2 regions of the Agrococcus sp. TSP3-2-1 genome follow, and region 2 is predicted to be linked to the other one. Evidence: predicted binding sites of a transcription regulator. Region 2 holds the regulator's gene; the other holds the start of a gene.
The links. The regulator HrcA, encoded in region 2, represses chaperone genes, less so after heat shock. The targets are predictions, from matches to a motif close to TTNGCACTCGNNNNNNNCGAGTGCNAA.
Positions count from the first base shown of each region.

Region 1: groES (co-chaperone GroES) is a predicted target of HrcA. The motif match lies at 3,799-3,825, and genes of this name have one in related genera.

Region 1 is NZ_JAFCWN010000002.1:395,211-402,997, forward strand. Features, by position in the region: gene tsaD (tRNA (adenosine(37)-N6)-threonylcarbamoyltransferase complex transferase subunit TsaD) at 1-963, shown strand, start outside; gene ACP7BI_RS04490 (DUF4190 domain-containing protein) at 1,037-1,405, shown strand; gene ACP7BI_RS04495 (hypothetical protein) at 1,454-2,281, shown strand; gene ACP7BI_RS04500 (hypothetical protein) at 2,278-2,580, shown strand; gene ACP7BI_RS04505 (THUMP-like domain-containing protein) at 2,592-3,755, opposite strand; gene groES (co-chaperone GroES) at 3,899-4,195, shown strand; gene rarD (EamA family transporter RarD) at 4,258-5,169, shown strand; gene ACP7BI_RS04520 (ABC transporter substrate-binding protein) at 5,337-6,617, shown strand; gene ACP7BI_RS04525 (maleylpyruvate isomerase family mycothiol-dependent enzyme) at 6,712-7,341, shown strand; gene ACP7BI_RS04530 (ABC transporter ATP-binding protein) at 7,408-7,787, opposite strand, start outside.
Region 2 is NZ_JAFCWN010000008.1:32,556-40,342, reverse strand. Features, by position in the region: gene ybeY (rRNA maturation RNase YbeY) at 1-235, opposite strand, end outside; gene ACP7BI_RS11725 (PhoH family protein) at 235-1,206, opposite strand; gene ACP7BI_RS11720 (histidine triad nucleotide-binding protein) at 1,241-1,585, opposite strand; gene ACP7BI_RS11715 (16S rRNA (uracil(1498)-N(3))-methyltransferase) at 1,611-2,336, opposite strand; gene ACP7BI_RS11710 (DnaJ C-terminal domain-containing protein) at 2,336-3,421, opposite strand; gene hrcA (heat-inducible transcriptional repressor HrcA) at 3,422-4,435, opposite strand; gene ACP7BI_RS11700 (DUF4870 domain-containing protein) at 4,601-5,392, shown strand; gene hemW (radical SAM family heme chaperone HemW) at 5,396-6,601, opposite strand; gene ACP7BI_RS11690 (DUF1990 family protein) at 6,603-7,238, opposite strand; gene lepA (translation elongation factor 4) at 7,235-7,787, opposite strand, start outside.

The DNA.
Region 1 (7,787 bases), on a different contig from region 2:
GCGAACCGCATCGCGTCGTCGATGGAGCTGCACGCGCGCTTCGGCGGCGTCGTGCCCGAGATCGCGGCACGCGCGCACCTCGAGCAGATGCAGCCGACGATCCTCGCGGCGCTCGATGACGCATCCATGACGCTCGACGACATCGACGCGATCGCCGTGACGGCCGGGCCGGGCCTCGCGGGCGCCCTCATGGTCGGCATCGGTGCGGCGAAGGGCCTCGCGACCGCGCGGGAGCTGCCGCTCTACGGCGTCAACCACCTCGTCGGCCACGTCGCCGCCGACGTGCTCTCGGGCGAGCCGCTCGAGCTGCCGACCGTCGCGCTGCTCGTCTCGGGCGGGCACACGTCGCTCCTGCTCGTGCGCGACCTCGCGGGCGACGTCGAGCTGCTCGGCGAGACGATCGACGACGCGGCGGGGGAAGCCTTCGACAAGACCGCGCGCCTGCTCGGCCTCAGCTACCCCGGCGGACCCTCGATCGACGCGGCCGCCGTCGGCGGCGACCCGGAGGCGATCCGGTTCCCGCGCGGCCTCACGGCCCCGAAGGACCGGCAGCGGCACCGCTTCGACTTCTCGTTCTCGGGGCTCAAGACGGCCGTCGCGCGGCACGTCGAGCGCGCGGACGCGGCGGGGGAGGCGCTGCCGATCGCCGATGTCGCGGCGAGCTTCCGCGAGGCGGTCGTCGACGTGCTCGTGACGAAGGCGCTCGACGCGTGCGCCGAGCTCGGCATCCCGCGACTGCTGCTCGGCGGCGGCGTGGTCGCGAACCGCCGGCTGCGCGAGGTCGCCGCGGAGCGCGCGGCCGCGCACGGCGTCGAGCTGCGCATCCCGCCGCTCGAGCTGTGCACCGACAACGGCGCGATGATCGCCGCCGTCGGCGCGATGCTCGTCGCGCGCGGCGACGCCCCGAGCCCTGCAGGCTTCGCGGCCGAGTCGACGCTCGACGCGAGCACGGTGCAGGTCTGAGCCCGCAGCAGGTCGCCGATGCGCCGCACAGGCGCGACTGGCAGGATCGGTGCCGAGACGGAGGAGGCGCAGCATGAGCCAGGCCACGTGGCAGCAGCAGGGGTGGGGTGCCCCGCAGCCCGCCCAGCCCGCTCCGGGACCGCAGTCGACGGCGTGGAGCGCGCCGACGCATCCGGGACCGACGACGAGCACCCTCGCGGTGCTCGCGATCATCGCGGCCGCGTGCGGCGCGACGGTGCTGCCGATCATCGGCTCGCTCGCGGCGATCGTCATGGGCGCGATCGCGCTCGGGCGCATCAAGCGCACCGGTGAGGACGGCCGGCTGCTCGCGATCTGGGCCATCATCCTCGGCGCCGTGACGATCGTGGCGATGCTCTCGGCGACCATCACCGGCATCGCGATGATCGTGCAGCTCGCCGAGCAGGTGCAGCCGGGCCTCTAGGCGATACCGTGATCACGCGCATCCGCGCGCGTGCCAAGGAGGAGCCCCGTGACCGACCAGTTCTCGCAGGCCGACGACCGATTCCGTCGCCCCGACCAGGAGGGCGCCGAGCCACAGGCCGGTGAGCAGCCCGCCGCGGACTTCGGCCAGCAGTCGGCGCAGCCGGCCTACGACCCGCAGCCCGACGCCCCCGCGTACGGACCGCAGGACTCGGGCTCCGGCCAGCCGCCCGCGTACGGGCAGCAGCCGTCGTTCGGCGACCAGGGGCAGGCCTTCTCGCAGCCGGCATTCGACCAGCAGGCAGCGCAGGGCGAGGCCGCGTACGGCCAGTCGGCTCCCGCGTCGGGATACGGGCAGCAGCCCTACGGCGAGCAGCAGCCTGGCTACGGCCAGCAGCAGCCCTACGGCGGCGCGCCGGCCTACGGGCAGCAGCCCGCGTACGGCCAGCAGCCGGCGTATGGCCAGCAGCCCGCCTACGGCGGCGACTCGACCGCCTACGGCCAGGCTCCCGCCTACGGCCAGGCTCCCGCCTACGGCCAGGCTCCCGCCTACGGCGACGCCGCCGGCGGCTACGCGCCCGCCGCCTACGCCGCCGCGCCCGGCGAGAAGAAGCTCAACGGCATCACCGTGTGGGCGCTCGTGCTCTCGGGCCTCGGCCTGCTGCTCTCGTTCGTCTTCGGACTCGGCTTCCTGCCCGCGCTCGTCGGCGCGATCCTCGGCTTCGTCGCCATCCGCAAGAACCCTGAGGGCCGCCCGTGGCCGCTCGTCGCGGGGATCGTCGGCGCCGTCGCGGTCGTGATCTCGATCATCGTCGGCGTCGTCAACGCCATCCGCCTCGCGCAGTGGATCGAGTACTACTCGATCATGGGCGGTTGACCGAGCCGGCTCTCCCGCGGCCGGCGGCCGGCGCCCGCCGGCTGAGCGACCTCACGTGGGTCGCGCTCATCGTGTCGGGCCTCGGCCTCGCGCTCGCGTTCATGAGCGGGGCCGGGCTCCCGATCGCCGCCGGTGGCACCGTCTGCGCGCTCTTCGCCCTCCGGCGGCGCCCGGAAGACAGCCCGTGGCCCTACGTCGCGGTCGCGACCGGCTCGATCGGCACGGTGCTCGCGCTCATCCTCGCGATCGTCACCGCGGTCGAGTGGCTGCCGCGGCTGCCGGAGCTCCTCGTCGGCTGACCGATGCGGCGTCAAACGCGGTCGGCGAGGATCGCGCGGTGGCGCCCGCCCACGCGCGTCGCGATGAGCGTGGCCCGCTCGTCGCCCTTGAGCTTCAGCCGCTTCCGGAGGGCCGCGGGGTCGACGTCCGCGCCGCGCTTCTTGATCTCGAGCTCGCCGATGCCGAGCTCGCGCAGCCGCTGCGCGATCCGCCGCTCGTCGAGCGGGAGCGTCTCGCGCACGCGGAACGCCTGCGCGAGCGGCGTCTCGACGAGCGCGTCGCCCGTGAGGTACGCGATGCCGTCGCTGACGCTCCTCGCGCCCAGCCGGTCGGCGAGCGTGCCGATGAGCTCGGCGCGGATGACGGAGCCCGCCGGCTCGAAGAGCCATTCGCCGAGCTCCCCTGGCTCCGGATGCGTCGGCGCACCGACGAGCTCCTCCGCCACGCCGTCGCCGAGCACGAGCGCGCTGCGCGGCGCGGCGGGACGGGCGAGGGCGCCGGTCCACACGACCGCCTCGACGGTCTCGAGGCCGTCGGTGACCCACTGCTGCTCGGCGTCGGGAGGCAGCAGCGCGCGGTCGATGCCCGGTGCGAGCTTGACGCCCGCCGGCTGCGCGGCAGCGCGCTCGAAGACCCGGTCGAGCGAGGGCGACCAGTCGGCCGGGTCGCGCAGCCGGCTCGCGCCGTCGCGCCGCGCGGGGTCGAACCAGAGCGCCTGGGCGTCCGTGGGCGTCTCGAGGGCGTCGCCGTGCACGACGGTCGCCTGCCACGCCGCGAGGTTGAAGGCGGCGATCGCGGCCGTCACCTCGTCGCGCTCCACCGCAGTGACCTCGAGCCCGAGGGTCGCGAACGCGAGCGCGTCGGCGCCGATCCCGCATCCGAGGTCGGCGACCGAGACCATGCCGGCCGAGCGCATCCGGCCCGCGTGGTGAGCGGCGACGCGCAGCCGTGTCGCCTGCTCGAGCCCCGCTTCGGTGAAGAGCATCCCATCGGCGAACTCGCCGAACTTCGCCCGCGCCCGACGGCGCAGCCTCGCTTGCGTCAGCACCGTCGCGACGAGCAGCGGGTCGTGGCCCTCCGCACGCAGCCGCGCGACCTCGCGCACGACCTCGCCGCCGTCGAGGCCCGCGCCCGTGCGGTCGAGCAGCGCGAGGCCCTCCTTCGACAGCAGGAGTCGCAGCGCATCGGCGTCCATCGCACTCATCCAACACCACCGATCGCCCGCGAACCTCCCGCGATTGGCACTCATGTTGACCGAGTGCCAACTCTCCGCCTAGTCTTGGAGCGGCGCCCGGCATGACCGGGCGCGCCCCAGAGTCTGACAAGAAAGAGGCAACCGTGTCGGTTTCCATCAAGCCGCTCGAGGACCGCATCGTCATCAAGCAGGTCGAGGCAGAGACGACCACTGCAAGCGGTCTCGTCATCCCTGACACCGCCAAGGAGAAGCCCCAGGAGGGCGAGGTCGTGGCGGTCGGCCCCGGCCGCATCGACGACAACGGCAACCGCGTGCCGATCGACGTGAGCGTCGGCGACAAGGTGCTCTACTCGAAGTACGGCGGCACCGAGGTCAAGTTCGGCGCCGACGAGTACCTCGTCCTCTCGGCTCGCGACGTGCTCGCGATCGTCGAGCGCTGAGCCAGGACTGACGCAGCGGCGGCGCCCCTTCGGGGGCGCCGCCTTCGCGATTGAAGGGGACGATGCCCGAGCAGCGCACCACCGGCGTCTGGTATGCCGTCTTCGCCTACGCCTTCTGGGGCGTCGTGCCCGTCTACCTGCAGCTCACGAAGGGCATCGACGGCTTCGAGCTCATCGGCTGGCGGGTGCTCGCCTCCGTCGCGGTCGGCTTCGGCCTCGTCGCGATGACGCGCGGCTGGGTGCGCCTGCGCGCGATCCTCTCCAACCGGCGCGACACCTGGACGCTCGTGCTCGCGGGCCACGCGGTGCTCGTCAACTGGACGGCCTTCATCGTCGCCGTGCTCTCCGACAAGGTGCTCGAGACGAGCCTCGGCTACTTCCTCAACCCGCTCGTCTCGGTCGTGCTCGCGGTGCTCTTCCTCGGCGAGCGCCTGCGCCCCGCGCAGTGGGTCGCGGTCGGCCTCGGCGCCGTGGGCGTGCTCGTCATGGTCATCGGCTACGGCGAGGTGCCGTGGTTCGGCCTCACGGTCGCGCTGTCGTTCGGCGTGTACGGCCTGATCAAGAAGCGCGTCGGGGGATCGGTGGATGCGCTCTCGGGCTTCACGATCGAGACCACGGCCGTGGTCCCCGCCTCCCTCGTCATGCTCGCCGTCGCGGTGAGCATCAACGGGGTGACGGTCGGCGCAGCCGGTGCGACCGGCATCTGGGCGACGGTCGGCCTCGGCCTCGTGACGGCCCTGCCGCTGCTCGCCTTCTCGGCGGCCGCCCGGCGCATCTCGCTCACCGCCCTCGCCTTCACGCAGTACCTCGCGCCCATCATCTCCTTCCTCTTCGGTGCCTTCGTCATGCTCGAGCCCATGCCGCTCGAGCGCTGGATCGGCTTCGCGCTCGTCTGGCTCTCGCTCGTGCTCGTCTCGGTCGACCTCGTCGTCGGGCGGTTCCGCCGGCCACGCCCCTTACCGCCCGCAGCCTGATCGCCGCTCAGCGGCGGCCGAGGACTCACCGTGCCCCGGCGCAAGCGGGGTCGCTTGCGCCAAGACCGTTACCAGGACGTAACGCGAATGCGCGGAATTCGGCGCGATGCTCGCCTACTGTGGTGCAAACGCGCGCGCTAGCGCGTCCCACGCAATTGAGGAGCACAATGCAGTCCTTCCTTCGCACCAAGGGGCCCAAGCCCCGGCGCTTCGCGGCGCTCGGCGCCGCGACCGCCGGCGTGCTGCTGCTCGCCGCATGTTCCGGCGGGGGCGGCGGCGCCGCCACGCCGTCGGGCTCGGCCGGACCCGAGGGCAACGGCGAGGTCGACACGGAGTTCGTGGTCGGCACGATCCTGCCCCAGACGGGCAACCTCGCCTTCCTCGGCCCGCCCGAGTTCGCGGGCGTCGACCTCGCGGCAGCCGACCTCGAGGCCGCCGGCTTCGAGTTCACCGTCGACGTGCAGCACCGCGACTCTGGCGACACGACGACCGACATCGCGACCGCCTCGGCGGGCGAGCTGATCTCGGCCGGCGCGGACATCGTCGTGGGCGCGGCGTCGTCTGGCGTCTCGTTCACGTTCATCGACCAGCTCATCGACGCGGGCGTCGTGCAGATCTCGCCGGCGAACACCTCGCCCGACTTCTCGGATTACCCCGACGACGGGTTCTACTGGCGTACCGCCCCCTCCGACGTGCTGCAGGGCCGAGTGCTCGGCAACCTCATGACGGGCGACGGCGCGGCGAGCGTCGGCTTCATCACGATCAACGATCCGTACGGCACCGGTCTGCAGGAGAACGCGGCCGCGGCGGTCGAGGCCGCCGGCGGCACCGTAACGGGCAGCGTCCTCTACAACCCGGGCGACACGAACTTCACCACGCAGGTGCAGGAGATCATGGCGGGCCAGCCCGACGCGATCGCCATCATCGCCTTCGCCGAGACGGCGCAGATCGTGCCGGAGCTCGTGACGCAGGGCTTCCCGGCCTCGGGCATGTACTTCGTCGACGGCAACCTGTCGAACGACTACAACTTCCCCGAGGGCACGCTCGACGGCGCGAAGGGCACGCTCCCCGGCAACCCCGCCGACGAGACGTTCCGCGACCGCCTCCTCGAGCAGGACCCCAACCTGCAGGACTTCTCGTACGGCCCCGAGTCGTACGACGCGGTCATCCTCGCGGCCCTCGCGGCCGCGCAGGGCGGCAGTGCCGACGCCGAGACCATCCGCGACAACCTGCAGTCGGTCTCCGAGGGCGGCACGAAGTGCACCGACGTCGCGGAGTGCCTGCAGCTGATCGCCGACGGCGAGGACATCGACTACGACGGCCCCTCGGGCCCGATCGAGTTCGACGAGAACGGCGACCCGACCGAGGCGTACATCGGCATCTACCAGTACGGTGCCGACAACCAGTACACCTTCCTGAACGCGGAGTTCGGCTCGCTCAACGAGTGACCTGACGCGCACCGAGAGGGCCCCGCTGCGGCGGGGCCCTCTTCGTGCTCGCAGGTGCCGTGCGGTCCTCGAGCGCATGCGCGAGGATGCTGTCATGGCGGAGGACGGCGCGTGGGCATGGATCGACGCGGAGCGGCAGGCGCTCGCCGACGACCTCGCGGGCCTGGACGACGCGCGCTGGTCGACGCCGTCGCTGTGCGCGGGGCTCTCGGTGCGGGAGGTGCTCGCTCACCTGACGGTCAGCGGCGCGGTCTCGCGCGCGCGATGGCTCGTCGGCGTGCTGCGCGCGCGGTTCGACTTCGACCGGCAGGTCGACGACCGGCTGCGGGAGCAGCTGGGCGAGACGCCCGCCGTCACGCTCGCGCGCTTCCGCGCCACGATCGGCAGCCGCGTCTCGCCCCCGCTGCCGCGCCTGGCGCTGCTCGGCGAGGTCGTCGTGCACGGCGAGGACATCCGGCGTCCCCTCGGCATCGCGCGAGCGCATCCACCGGAGGTGCTCGCGGCGCTCCTGCGCTACTACGCGGGCACCGACCTCGTGGTCGTCGCCAAGCGGCGCGTGCGCGGCCTGCGCCTCGAGGCGGCCGACGTCGACGTGGCGATCGGGGAGGGCGACGTCGTGCGCGGCAGCGCGCTCGCGCTGATCATGGCGATGACCGGCCGCGCGGCGCTCCTGCCGGAGCTCGACGGGCCCGGGCTCCCCCTGCTCGCGGCGCGCTCGGCCTGACGTCGGCCCCGTGGCGACGGCGAGGGCCCCGCAGCTCGCGCAGCGGGGCCCTCGTCGCATCCCGGGTCAGGGCGCCTTCGGGTCCTCCGTGACCACCGGGGGAGCGGTCGTCGTGGCCACGTCGGGCGTCGGCTCGACCGTCGCCTGCGACGACGTGCGCGCCTTCTCCTCGACGTCGGTCGCGAGCGTGCCGAGGTAGAGCTGGATGACCTTGGGGTCGTTGAGCATCTCGCGGCCGGTGCCGGTGTAGGCGTCCTTGCCCTGGTCGAGCACGTAGGCGCGGTGCGCGATCTGCAGGCAGCGCCGCGCGTTCTGCTCGACCATGACGATCGTGACGCCGTGGCTGTTGATCTCGGCGACCCGCAGGAACGTCTCGTCCTGGCGCACGGGGCTCAAGCCAGCGCTCGGCTCGTCGAGCAGCAGCACCGCGGGGTCCATCATGAGCG
Region 2 (7,787 bases):
GCCGGTCGTGGCTGCCGGGACGCAGCTCGTCCATCGGGAAGGAGAGCACGTCGGTCGGGCCGGGCTCGTCCATCCACTGCACGTGCAGCTGCTCCATCGCGCCGACGTCGACGAGCGCGATCGACACGTCGGCGTCGGGGTGCACGAAGAGCTTCTCGAGGTGGTGGGCGACGAGCCGCACGAGCTGCGCCTCGTCGACCGACGCATCCGCCTCGTTCAAGAGGTCGATCGACATCAGTGCCGCCCTCGCCGCGAGTGGTGCGTCGGCTGGCCCTGACGGGCCTGCCGCGCCATGACCTTCTGGTCGTGCGCCGTGTAGGCGTCGACGATCTCGCCGACGAGCGTGTGCCGCACGACGTCGGCGCTCGTGAGCATCGCGAAGCGGATGTCGTCGATCTTGCCGAGCACCTGCTGCGCGACCTGCAGCCCAGAGGTGCCGGCGGGCAGGTCGACCTGCGTCGCGTCGCCCGTGACGACCATCTTCGAGCCGAAGCCGAGGCGCGTGAGGAACATCTTCATCTGCTCGGGGGTGGTGTTCTGCGCCTCGTCGAGCACGATGAACGAGTCGTTGAGCGTGCGGCCGCGCATGTAGGCGAGCGGTGCGACCTCGACGACGCCGGTCGCGAGCAGCTTCGGCACGAGCTCGGGATCCATCATCTCGTTGAGCGCGTCGTAGAGCGGCCGGAGGTAGGGGTCGATCTTGTCGGTGAGCGTGCCCGGGAGGAAGCCGAGCCGCTCTCCCGCCTCGACCGCGGGACGCGTGAGGATGATGCGGCTGACCTCCTTGCGGTGCAGCGCCTGCACCGCCTTGGCCATCGCGAGGTAGGTCTTGCCCGTGCCGGCGGGGCCGATGCCGAAGACGATCGTGTGCGCATCGATCGACTCGACGTACGCGCGCTGGCCCTCGGTCTTCGCGCGGATCGACTTGCCCTTGCTCGTGAGGATCACCTCGCCGATCGCGTCGGCGAGGCTCCGCGAGCTGTCCTGCCGGAGGATGCGGCTGCCCTCGGCGACCTCCGTCTGGCTGAGGGCCGTGCCCTGCCGCACGAGGTCGACGAGCTCCTGCACGAGCCGGCCGGCGACCTCGACGTCCTGCTCGGGGCCCTCGAGCGTGACGAGGTTGCCGCGCACGGCGACGCGCACGTCGGGGTGCTCGTGCTCGAGGCGCGTGAGGAGCCGGTCCTGCGGCCCCAGCAGCCGCACCATCTCGATGCCGTCGATCTCGATCGAACGGGTTGCGTCAGGCAAGCGATCCCTCTCCGAGTGCGCCGGCGAGCACGTGCGCGTGCACGTGGAAGACGGTCTGCCCGGCGAGCTCGCCGGTGTTGAACACCAGCCGGAAGTCGCCCTCGGCGCGCTCCCGGGCGATCGCCTGCGCCGCTTGCACCATCTCCGCCATGAGGTCGGGATCGCCGGCCGCGAGCTCGACGACGTCGCGGTACTGCGCAGACTTCGGCGTCACGACGACGTGCATCGGCGCTTGCGGCGCGATGTCGGTGAAGGCGATGATGCGGTCGGTCTCGAGGACGATCTCCGCCGGGATCTCTCGGGCGACGATCCGCTCGAACACGGTGGGCTCAGCCATGGCAGTCAGCCTACCCGCGCCCGGCTCACCAGCGCCCGAGCCGCAGCGAGAGGGCAGCGAGCCCCGCGAGGCCAGCGGTCGACGTGCGCAGCACGTGGTCGCCCATGCGAGCGCGCACGGCGCCGGCCGCGTCGAGCGCCTCGAGCTCGCCCGGGTCGATGCCGCCCTCGGGCCCGACGACGAGCAGCGCGTCGCGCTCGATCGGCACCTCCGCGATCGAGGCGGGCGCGGTCGGGTCGAGCACGACGAGCTGCCATCGCGCGCCGAGCGCCGCGAGTCCCGCGGTGTCGACGACGCCGGTCACCTCGGGCAGCCGCGCGCGGATCGCCTGCTTGCCCGCCTCCCGGACGATGCGCCGCCAGCGCTCGATCGCCTTGTCGCCGCGATCGCCCTTCCACTGCACGACGCTGCGCCGCGCCTGCCACGGCACGATGGCGTCGACGCCGAGCTCGGTCGAGGCCTGCACGGCGAGCTCGGCCCGGTCGCCCTTCGCGAGCGCCTGGGCGAGCGCGATGCGCGGGCTCGGCTGCGGCACCGCCTCGACGCGCTGCAGCACGACGTCGACCCCGTCGCGCTCGACGCGGTCGATGATCCCCTCGGCGAGCGTCCCCGCGCCGTCGCTCACGAGCACGCGCTCGCCGCGGCGCATCCGCGAGACGACGGCGGCGTGGTGCGCCTCCTCGCCCTCGAGCGTCACCACGGCGCCCGGTTCGGCGCCCGCGAGCGCGTCGTGCCAGTAGCAGTGGGCCATCAGAGGCGCAAGCGGTCGCGCATCTTCGCGAACAGTCCCTGCTTGAACTGCGCGAGCTGCGGCGCGGGCGCCTTCGTGCGGTCGCGCAGCTCGCGCAGCAGCTCCTCCGTGCGGCGGTCGATGCGCTGCGGCGTGACGACCTGCACGCCGAGCTTGAGGTCGCCGCGACCGGCGCCGCGCAGGCGCGAGACGCCGCGCTCGCCGATCGTGATGACGTCGCCCGACTGCGTGCCGGGGCGCACCTCGACCTCGACCGGCCCGTCGATGCCCTCGACGGTGCTGCGCGCGCCGAGCGCCGCGTCCGAGATCGACACCTCGAGCGTGCCGAGCAGGTCGTCGCCCGAGCGGGAGAAGACATCGTGGTGGCGCACGTTGATCTCGAGGTAGAGCGTGCCGGCCGGTCCCCCGGCCTCGCCGACCTCGCCCTGGCCGGGCAGCTGGATGCGCAGGCCCGTGTCGACGCCCGCGGGGATGTCGACCGGGATCGTGCGCTCGGCGCGCACGCGGCCGTGGCCGGCGCACGTCGGGCACGGCTCGGGGATGATGCTGCCGTAGCCCTGGCACGCCGCGCACGGCTGCGACGTGACGACGTTGCCGAGCAGCGACCGCACCTGCCGCTGCACGTGACCGGAGCCGCCGCACATCGTGCAGCGCTGCGGGCTCGTGCCGGGCGCCGTGCACGCGCCGTCGCACGTCTCGCACAGCACGGCCGTCTGCACGCGCAGCTCCCGGTGCACGCCGAAGACGACGTCGGCGAGGTCGAGGTCGACGCGCAGCAGGCTGTCCTGCCCCGGCTGGCGCCGCGAGCGCGGGCCGGCCGAGCGGCCGCCGCCGAAGAACTGCTCGAAGATGTCGCCGAATCCGAAGCTCCCGCCGCCGAGCGAGGGCCCGCGATCGTACTCCGCGCGCGACTGCGGGTCGCCGAGCACGTCGTAGGCGTGCGTGACGTCCTTGAAGCGCTCCGCCGCGTCCTCGCTCGGGTTGACATCGGGGTGCAGCTCGCGCGCGAGGCGGCGGTACGCCTTCTTGATCTCGTCCTGCGTGGCGTCGCGCTCGACGCCGAGTGTCTCGTAGTGGTCGCTCACTCAGTCCTCGCTCAGCAGCCGCGTGAGGTAGCGCGCCACTGCGCGCACCGCGGCCATGTTCCCTGCGTAGTCCATCCGGGTCGGGCCCAGGACGCCCACGTGCCCCTCGCTGCCGTCGGCGGTGTAGGTCGATGCCACGACCGCCGCCTCCCCGAGCGGCCCCGAGAGCTCGCGCCCGATGCGGGTCGCGACCTCTCCCTCGGAGCCCATCTCGTCGAAGAGGCGCAGCAGCGTCACCTGCTCCTCGATCGCGTCGAGCACGGGCGTCACGGTGCCCTGGAAGTCTCGCTCCTCACGCACGAGGTTCGCGGCACCCGCCATCACGATGCGGTCGCCGCCGGCACCCTGCAGCATCTCGGTCAGCGTCTGCGCGACGGCACCGGTCGCGGCGGCGATGGAGGCGGGGGCGGATGCGGCGGTCGACGAGAGGCGCTGGACGGCCTCGGCGGGCGCGAGCTCGGCGATCGTCTCGGTGAACGCGCGGCCGAGCACCGAGGCCTGGTCGGGCTCGATGCGCTGCCCGACGTCGAGCAGGCGCTGCTCGACGCGGCCCGAGTCGAGGATGAGCACGGCGAGCACCTTCGACTCCGTGACGGCGACGAGCTCGACGCGGCGCACGGCGCCGGGGCGCCGCAGCGGCACCTGCACGAGCGCGACCTGGTTCGTGAGGCTCGAGAGCAGCCGCGCGGTGCGGGCGAGCACGTCGTCGCGGTCGACGGACTCGTCGAGGAAGCGCGCGATCGCCTGGCGCTGCGCGGGCGTGAGCGGCTGCATGCGCTGCAGCCGGTCGACGAAGACGCGGTAGCCCTTGTCGGTCGGCACGCGCCCCGAGGAGGTGTGCGGCGCGACGATGAGCTCCTCCTCCTCGAGGAGCGCCATGTCGTTGCGGATCGTGGCGGCGGAGACGCCGAAGGCGTGCCGCTCGACGATCGACTTCGAGCCCACCGGCTCGCGGAGGGCGACGTAGTCCTCGACGATCGCCCGGAGGACGTCGAGACCGCGATCCGAGACCATCTCGCGCTCCTTCCCCCGACTGGCACTCTCCGATGCTGACTGCCAATCCTACCGCGCCGCGACGCGCCGCGCCCGATCGCTCACCCCTTCCCCAGCCACCCGGGCGCACAATGGCCGTGCGGAACGTCCGCAGACTTCGCGGACCATTCACGAAAGGCACTCCCCATGTCCGACCCCAACGTGCCCCGCCGAGACGATCAGCACGACCCGACCGACCCCTCCGTCGAGGGCTTCTCGGTCACCCACGAGCAGCACGCAGCCCCCAGCGCGCCCGCAGCTCCCGCGCTCGGCCAGCCGGCCGAGCCGTTCTCCGCTCCCGCGGCCGGCAGCGCACCCGGCGCCCCGGGCCAGCCGGCGTTCGGCGCGGGGGGCGCGGACCCCAACCGCCAGTGGAGCCAGCCGCAGCCGGGCCAGCAGGGCCAGCCGCCCGGCGGACAGCCCGGGTACGGCCAGGGCGGCTACGGCCAGCCCGGATACGGCCAGCCCGGCAGCCAGCAGTACGACGCGCCGCAGTACGGCTCGCCCCAGCCCGGGTCGCCGCAGTACGGCGCCCCCGGTCAGCCGCAGTACGCGGCCGGCGCCCCGATGTCGCCCGTCGACGAGAAGAACGCCGGCATGTGGGGCCACCTCTCGGGCCTCTCGACGATCGTCACCGGCGGCTTCGGCGGCTGGATCGGGCCGCTCATCGTCTACCTGATCTACAAGGACCGCAGCGCCTTCGCCCGGCAGGAGTCGAAGGAGGCGCTGAACTTCGGCATCTTCATGACGATCCTGGTCGTGGGCATCTGGGTGCTCGCCGTCGTGCTCGGCATCATCACCTTCGGCATCGGCTCGATCCTCGGCGCCTTCTACTGGGTGCCGCCGCTGCTGCAGGTGATCTTCTCGATCATCGGCGGCGTGCGCGTCAACGCCGGCGGCTCCTACCGCTACCCGTTCAACTGGCGGCTGGTGAAGTAGGCCCTACGGCAGCAGGCGCCGCACGACGGCGTCGGCCAGCAGCCGCCCTCGCAGCGTCGGGATCACCCGGCCGGCGAGGGCGGCTCTGCCGTCCACGAGGCCATCGGCGACGAGTCCCGCGACCGCGCGGCGCCCCTCCGCGTCGAGCACGTCGATCGCGAGCCCCTCGGCGATCCGCGACTCGAGCAGCACGCGCTCGACCCGGCGCGTCTCGTCGTCGAGCACCTCGCGCGCGAGCGCGGGCGACGACGCCGCGACGAGCCGATCGCGATACGCGGCGGGGTGCTTGACGTTCCACCAGCGCACACCGCCGACGTGGCTGTGCGCGCCGGGGCCGAAGCCCCACCAGTCGTGCCCGCGCCAGTAGGCGAGGTTGTGGCGCGCCACCTTGTCGCCCCGCGCCCAGTTGGAGATCTCGTACCAGGAGTAGCCCGCCTGGCCGAGGGACGCATCCGCCGCCTCGTACATCGCCGCCTGCAGGTCGTCGTCGGGCGCGGCGAGCTCTCCACGGCGGATGCGTCGGGCGAGCGCGGTGCCCTCCTCGACGATGAGCGCGTAGGCCGAGACGTGGTCGGGCGCCATCGCGACGACCGCGTCGAGCGATCGCTGCCAGTCGGCGAGCGACTCGCCCGGCGCGCCGTAGATGAGGTCGAGGCTCACCTCGAGGCCCGCCTCGCGCGCCCACTCGACGACGAGCGGCACGCGCTCGGGGTCGTGCGTGCGGTCGAGCGCGGCGAGCACGTGCGGCACCGCCGACTGCATGCCGATCGAGACGCGCGTCACGCCGCCCGCGCGCAGCTGCACGAGCCCGGCGAGGTCGATCGAGTCGGGGTTCGCCTCGACCGAGACCTCCGCGCCCTCGGCGAGCCCGAACGCATCCGTCACGCCCGTGAGCATCGAGACGAGGTCGCCCGAGGGCAGGAGCGTGGGCGTGCCGCCGCCGAAGAAGACGGTCTGCATCGGGCGGAGCGGCCCGAGCTCGCCGAGCACCTCGCGCGCGAGGCGGATCTCGGCGGCGACGTCGCCGGGGTAGCCCGCGCGGCTCGCCCCGCGCAGCTCGTCGGCCGTGTAGGTGTTGAAGTCGCAGTAGCCGCACCGCACGGAGCAGAACGGCACGTGGATGTAGGCGCCGAAGGGCGCGTCGGCCGCGGTGCCCTCGGGCAGCCGGCCGTCGGCCGGAGCCGCCTCGCCGTCGGGCAGGCGACCCACGTCAGCGCACGTCGATCGAGCGCAGCACGTCCATGTAGCGGTCGTGGTACTTCGCGCGCAGCGCCTTCGAGACGGGCGCGCCGAGCTTGGCGTACCAGGCGGCGTTGCGGACGATCGCGCGGAAGTGCAGGAAGACGGTCTCGTCCTCGGCGATCTCGACGGTGAAGCGCTCCTCGCCCGCCTCGGGGTGGCCCTCGAGCGAGCCGAGGATCACGCCGTGGCTGTTCGGCTCCTCCTCGACCGCGATGACGCGCATCGGGGCGTGGAGCTGGATGCCGAGGAAGCGGATGCGCTGGTCGATCGAGTCGCCCGGCTGCAGGAACGGCTCGCCGTCAGGCCCGAAGTCCTGCTGCGGCTCGACGCTCGCGGCGCGCGTCGCCTCGCCGTCCTGGAAGCCGACCGGGCGGTAGACGGTGCCGTCCTCGGTGCCGACGACGTCGACCTCGATGCCCGCGAGCCGCTGCACCTTCCAGGTGCGCAGCGCCGCGACGGCGGCGTCGAAGCGCGGCCGGCCGTGGCCGATGCGCGAGCGGCGCTGCACGACCTCGAAGCCCTTCGGCGGGAAGCGCGTGAAGTCGAAGTGGGAGGTGGCGCCGACGGCGCCGTAGTTCGTCGAGCGCTCGCGGATGGGCTTCACTTCGCGTCCTTCTTCGACTCGCCGCTCGAGAGGGCGGCGATGAACGCCTCCTGGGGCACCTCGACGCGGCCGACCATCTTCATGCGCTTCTTGCCCTCCTTCTGCTTCTCGAGCAGCTTGCGCTTGCGGGAGATGTCGCCGCCGTAGCACTTCGCGAGCACGTCCTTGCGGATCGCGCGGATCGTCTCGCGCGCGATGATGCGCGCGCCGACGGCGGCCTGGATCGGCACCTCGAACTGCTGCCTCGGGATGAGCTCCTTGAGCTTGCCCGCCATGAGCACGCCGTAGGCGTAGGCCTTGTCGCGGTGCACGATCGCGCTGAACGCATCCACCTGCTCGCCCTGGAGCAGGATGTCGACCTTGACGAGGTCGCCCTCCTCCTCGCCGTCGAGCTCGTAGTCGAGCGAGGCGTAGCCCTGCGTCTTGGACTTCAGCTGGTCGAAGAAGTCGAAGACGATCTCGCCGAGCGGCAGGCGGTAGCGCAGCTCGACGCGGTCCTCCGACAGGTACTCCATGCCGCCGAGCGTGCCGCGGCGCGACTGGCACAGC